2 regions of the Pseudomonas sp. MPC6 genome follow, and region 2 is predicted to be linked to the other one. Evidence: predicted binding sites of a transcription regulator. Region 2 holds the regulator's gene; the other holds the start of a gene.
What was found. Region 2 encodes sigma-54, which starts transcription at its own class of promoters, with help from an activator protein. Its sites were predicted from a motif close to ANTGGCATNNANNTTGCTNT; they were not measured.
Positions count from the first base shown of each region.

Region 1: a site for sigma-54 is predicted at 1,856-1,875, ahead of ELQ88_RS24910 (circularly permuted type 2 ATP-grasp protein). Genes of this name have one in related genera too.

Region 1 covers NZ_CP034783.1:4,974,826-4,978,021, reverse strand. Annotated here, with positions in the region: gene ELQ88_RS24930 (hypothetical protein) at 1-337, shown strand, start outside; gene ELQ88_RS24925 (PLDc N-terminal domain-containing protein) at 420-611, shown strand; gene ELQ88_RS24920 (hypothetical protein) at 839-1,072, shown strand; gene ELQ88_RS24915 (ribonuclease E inhibitor RraB) at 1,291-1,632, shown strand; gene ELQ88_RS24910 (circularly permuted type 2 ATP-grasp protein) at 1,908-3,196, shown strand, end outside.
Region 2 covers NZ_CP034783.1:5,938,633-5,941,828, forward strand. Annotated here, with positions in the region: gene lptB (LPS export ABC transporter ATP-binding protein) at 1-250, shown strand, start outside; gene ELQ88_RS29670 (RNA polymerase factor sigma-54) at 434-1,927, shown strand; gene raiA (ribosome-associated translation inhibitor RaiA) at 2,002-2,310, shown strand; gene ptsN (PTS IIA-like nitrogen regulatory protein PtsN) at 2,323-2,787, shown strand; gene rapZ (RNase adapter RapZ) at 2,790-3,196, shown strand, end outside.

The sequences.
Region 1 (3,196 bases), 960 kb from region 2:
GCCGGAAACCGTGCTGTTCCAGGCCGACACCTATATGGATCTGTTCGCCCTGATTGTTGCTTCGTTCGGCCCCGGCGTTGCTTTCAATATCAAACCCAAGCAACTGGCCAAGACCGAAGCCCTGACCGCGCTCAATCGCATTCAGGTGCAGATGAGCAGCATGAACAAGGAAAACGGCGGCTACGTGCTGATGAACTTCAGCCAGTTGCTCGATGACGAGTTGCAAGTGGTGCTGGTCTACGGCAATGACCTACCGCGGGTGCTCGAGTTGTGTGCTGAAGTCGGCATCGCTGCCGCGCCTTCGCTGGAAGCCCTGAAAGTGGCGATCCACGTCTGACGCCACCCTGGACCGAATAAAACGGAACCCGCGCACCGGACAGCTATCCTAAGAGTGCACACCACTCTTAGGGAGCGACACCATGGGTTCCACGTTCAATGGTCTGGTTGGCCTGATCATTCTTGCCCTGGACATCTGGGCAATCATCAACGTGCTGAAAAGTGGCACCGGCACCGGGATGAAAATCGTCTGGGTGCTGTTGATCCTGCTGTTGCCGGTCCTGGGGCTGATTATCTGGGCCATCGCCGGACCGCGGGGTAATGTGCGGGTTTGACCGGTCCCCACAAACAACACCGACCCTTGTAGGAGCTGGCTTGCCAGCGAAGGCGGCCTGATAGTCACCTACGATGTGACTGACACACCGCCTTCGCCGGCAAGCCGGCTCCTACAGGGTAATTCGTCAGCATCAGGCTGACGCGTTGTAATCCCGTTGAACGATCAGTCAGGGTACAAGTCCAGATACATGTAAGCCCATTTGCGGGTTTGTTCGAGGAGGCACTGATGCAAAAGTGGAAAATCACTTTCGTGGATGATCATGGTGAAACAGTCGACGAAGTCTTCGAGTGCGACGAATGCCCGGACAACGAGCATGCCGCCAAACTGATCAAGGCCCGCCTCCTGCCTGTCGCTGCCGAACTGGATCTGAATGATCTGGAAGGGCGCACTGCTGATGCGAGCGTTAAAAGTCTCAAGACCCAGAACAGCATTCAAATCCTCGGCATTACTCCCGTCTGAAATACTTCCTGGCACATTCGTGAAACAACCAGACCTTGGCAGCGCCTCTATCTTGGGGATACTCTGCAAGCGAGATCAGCGAACGAATCGCTAAGGTCTGGTCTTGTCAGCTACATGCTTGCTTCCCACCGGCAATTTGTTGCCGCATCACTCGCACCAATCGGTTGCGTGTGCCGGGAATACGGAAAGTCTATCCATCAAGTTGAGGGGGACGTTTCATGAGCACAGCCTATCAAGAAGACATCAGCAGCAGCGTGCTGCGCCGCATGAAAGAAGGCGGTTTCGACTTTTCACGATTCCATCCCATCGAGTTCTACGCCATTTTTCCGGACGAGGAGCGGGCGCGCAGGGCGGCAGGGCATTATTGCGGTGAATCGTTGAATGCCCAGATCAGCGTGCGCGATGACGGCGCGTGGTATCTGGAACTGAGTAAAGTGATGTACGCCACCTACGACGGTATCGGCGACTTCGAGCAGGACTTCGAGGCAGTGGTGGAGCCTCTGGGCGGGATCATCGAAGGGTGGGGCGTCAAGCAGGAGGTACGAGGGCGACTCGCATAACATTATGAACAGCGACAACATTCACTAACGGCTGACCTTTGGGTTGGCCGTTTTCGTTTGCGGCTTCTTTTGCTCTTGTTTTTGCTTTGACTATGCTGCTGATGGGCGAAGACATTGCTTCGCAATGAAGCGGGGGCGATCAGCTTGGGGCAGTTACCGCACAGGATTGGTGCGGTGATTCCGGCGTCATTATCCAACTGATTGATATCAAAGCGTTTATGCCGATGGCACGGGCCTTGCGAAGGCCTGTAAGTCCGGGTGACAAGGAGTACGGCATGATCCGCACCTATTTTGATGAAATGTATGATGCCGGCGGCCAGGTCCGCCCGCATTACCGGGAGTTTGCCCGTTGGCTGGCCGAAACGCCTGATGAGCTTCTGGCCCAACGGCGACGCGAGGCCGATCTGCTGTTTCATCGGGCCGGGATTACCTTCACGCTCTACGGTGACGAGCAAGGGACAGAGCGCCTGATTCCCTTTGACACCATCCCCCGCAGCATCCCCGCCAGTGAATGGCGGGTCGTCGAACGCGGCTGTATCCAGCGGGTCAAGGCGCTGAACATGTTCCTCGCCGACCTCTATCACGACCAGCGCATCATCAAGGCCGGCATCATCCCGGCCGAGCAAGTGCTGGCCAACGAGCAATACCAGTTGGCGATGCAAGGGCTGGATCTGCACCGGAATATCTATTCGCACATTTCCGGTGTCGATCTGGTACGCGATGGCGACGGCACGTACTACGTGCTCGAAGACAACCTGCGTACACCGAGCGGCGTGAGTTACATGCTCGAAGACCGCAAGATGATGATGCGTCTGTTCCCCGAATTGTTCGCGGCGCAACGCATTGCACCGATCGACCACTATCCGAACCTGTTGCTCGATACCCTGAAAAGCTCCAGCCCGATCGATAACCCGAGTGTGGTGGTGCTGACGCCAGGCCGCTTCAACAGTGCGTTTTTCGAACATGCGTTTCTTGCTCGGGAAATGGGCGTCGAACTGGTGGAAGGCGCGGACCTGTTCGTGCGTGACGATAAGGTGTTCATGCGTACCACGGATGGGCCGAAAGCCGTCGACGTGATCTACCGGCGCCTCGACGATGCCTTCCTCGACCCGCTGGCGTTCAACCCGGACTCGATGCTCGGCGTCCCGGGGCTGTTGTCGTCCTACCGTTCCGGCAACGTGGTCCTGGCGAATGCCATCGGCACCGGGGTAGCGGATGACAAGTCGGTGTATCCGTTCGTCACGGACATGATCCGCTTCTACCTCGACGAAGAGCCGATCCTGAAGAATGTGCCGACGTGGCAGTGTCGTAATCCGGCCGAGTTGTCCCACGTCCTGGCCAATCTTCCAGAGCTGGTGGTCAAGGAAACCCAGGGTTCAGGCGGCTACGGAATGCTGGTGGGGCCGGCGGCGACGGCAGCGGAAATCGAAACCTTCCGCGCGCGGATCAAAGCCAAGCCCCACGCGTACATCGCGCAACCAACATTGTCGTTGTCGACCTGTCCGACTTTTGTCGAAAACGGCATCGCCCCACGCCATATCGACCTGCGTCCGTTTGTATTGTC
Region 2 (3,196 bases):
CCTCCTCGACGAACCTTTCGCCGGCGTGGACCCGATTTCGGTGGGCGACATCAAACAGATCATCCACCACCTCAAGGCCAAGGGCATTGGCGTGCTGATCACGGACCACAACGTCCGCGAAACCCTGGATATCTGCGAAACCGCTTACATCGTCAACGATGGGCAACTGATCGCCGAAGGCGACTCTGCCACCATCCTGGCCAACGAACTGGTCAAGGAAGTGTATCTGGGCCATGAGTTCCGCCTGTAGCGTTGAGGTGTCCGCCTTGCCGCTCAAGCGCTTGTCTCGATAAAAAATCAACACTTTTTTATTGTTACAGCGCTCTAGGCAAACGCTAAAGTTTCGGGCATATAATTTGCTTATGTTTGGCGCTCCGGCGCCCTGTAGTGGATGGCGCATGTGCGCCGGCGAATAAGGTGTTAAGCCCCTGCCATGAAACCATCGCTAGTCTTGAGAATGGGCCAGCAGCTGACGATGACACCGCAGCTGCAACAGGCCATCCGCCTGCTCCAATTGTCGACCCTGGACCTGCAACAGGAAATCCAGGAGGCCCTGGAGTCCAATCCGATGCTCGAACGCCAGGAAGAAGGCGACGACTTCGATAACGCCGACCCCTTGGCCGACAAAGCCGAACAGCTCCCCAATGCCGACGTGTCGGAACCCTCCTACCAGGAAACCGCCCCGACGGTGGATAACCTCGAGGAAGGTGACTGGAACGAGCGCATTCCCAACGAACTGCCCGTCGATACCGCGTGGGAGGACGTTTACCAGACCAGCGCCAGCAGCCTGCCGAGCAACGATGACGACGAGTGGGACTTCACCACCCGTACATCGGCCGGTGAAAGCCTGCAAAGCCATCTGCTGTGGCAACTGAACCTGGCACCGATGTCCGACACCGATCGCCTGATTGCCGTGACCCTGATCGACTGCATCAACAATCAGGGTTACCTGGACGAAACCCTCGAGGAAATTCTCGAAGCCTTCGACCCGGAACTGGACATCGAACTGGACGAAATAGAAGCCGTCCTGCATCGCATCCAGCAATTCGAACCCGCCGGCATCGCCGCCCGCAACCTGGGCGAATGCCTGTTGCTGCAATTGCGCCAATTGCCCGCCAAGACCCCGTGGCTGGCCGAGGCCAAGCGTCTGGTCAGCGATTACATCGACCTGCTTGGCAGCCGCGACTACAGCCAGCTGATGCGCCGCATGAAGCTCAAGGAAGATGAACTGCGCCAGGTGATCGAACTGGTGCAGAGCCTCAACCCGCGGCCTGGCTCGCAGATCGAGTCCAGCGAAGCCGAATACGTCGTCCCCGATGTCATCGTGCGCAAGGACAACGAGCGCTGGCTGGTGGAGCTGAACCAGGAATCGGTGCCGCGGCTGCGGGTCAACGCCCAATACGCCGGTTTCGTGCGCCGCGCCGACACCAGTGCCGACAACACCTTCATGCGCAATCAGTTGCAAGAGGCCCGCTGGTTCATCAAGAGCCTACAGAGCCGCAACGAAACCCTGATGAAAGTGGCCACCCAGATCGTCGAGCATCAGCGCGGCTTCCTGGAGTACGGCGACGAAGCCATGAAACCGTTGGTGCTGCATGACATTGCCGAGGCGGTGGGCATGCACGAGTCGACGATTTCCCGGGTGACTACGCAGAAATTCATGCATACCCCCCGGGGCATCTATGAACTGAAATACTTTTTTTCCAGCCACGTCAGCACCTCGGAAGGCGGTGAATGCTCGTCCACGGCGATCCGCGCGATCATCAAAAAACTGGTTGCAGCGGAAAATCAGAAAAAGCCGTTGAGTGACAGCAAGATCGCTGGTTTACTGGAGGCACAAGGCATTCAGGTGGCTCGCCGCACCGTCGCCAAGTACCGCGAATCCCTCGGGATCGCGCCTTCGAGCGAACGCAAGCGGTTGATGTAGAGCCACGCCACAGCGTTCCAGTGGCAGGCATTTCTGCCTGCCGCTTTATGCACTGGCAACGAAGGAGAAGCTGTATGCAAGTCAACATCAGTGGACACCAACTGGAAGTGACCGAACCTCTTCGCACCTACATCGGCGAAAAGCTCGAACGATTGGAGAGGCATTTCGACAAGATCACCAACGTGCAGGTCACGATGACGGTCGAAAAGCTGAAGCAGAAAATCGAAGCCACGCTGCATATTCCCGGCAATGAAGTGGTCGCCAACGCGGAACATACCGATATGTACGCGGCGATCGACGCATTGACCGACAAGCTGGATAAACAACTCAAAAAGCATAAGGAAAAGACCCAAAGCCTCCTCCAGGGCGCGACCGGTCGTTAACACTCCCAACCCATGATCCGACTTGAAAGCATCCTGACCCCCGGCCGTTCCCTCGTGAACGTGCCGGGCGGCAGTAAAAAGAAAGCCCTCGAGCAAATTGCCAACCTCATCCATAAAGAAGTCCCGGATCTGGAGATGCAAGATGTCTTCGAGGCTCTGATTGCCCGTGAAAAACTCGGCTCGACCGGTTTTGGCAACGGCATCGCCATCCCCCACTGTCGCCTCAAGGGCTGTACCGCACCCGTCAGTGCCTTGATGCATCTGGACGCACCCATCGATTTCGACGCCATCGACGGTGCCCCGGTCGACCTGCTGTTCGTACTGCTGGTCCCGCAAGCCGCCACCGATGCGCACCTGGAGCTGCTGCGGCAGATCGCCAGCATGCTCGATCGCAAGGAAGTACGCGAAAAGCTGCGCAGCGCCCCGAGCAATGAAGCCTTGTATCAGGTTGTCCTGGACGAGCAAAACGGTCAGTAATCATGCGCTTGATCATCGTCAGTGGCCGTTCCGGCTCAGGTAAAAGTACCGCGCTCGATGTTCTCGAGGACAACGGCTTTTACTGCATCGACAACCTGCCTGCCGGGCTTTTGCCGGAACTGGCCGAACGTGCACTGATCCACACCGAACTGGCCCAGCCGCTGGTTGCCGTGTCGATCGACGCGCGCAACTTGCCGAGCCACCTGTCGCGCTTCCCCGAGCTGCTGGAAGAAGTCCGCAGCCGGCATATCCAGTGCGATGTCCTGTACCTGGACGCCGACGAAGAAACCTTGCTCAAACGTTTTTCGGAGACCCGCCGGCGTCACCCCCTGAGCAACGCCAACCGCTCACTGGCGGAAGCGATCAGCGATGAAACCACCCTGCTCGGGCCGATCGCCGACCTCGCCGA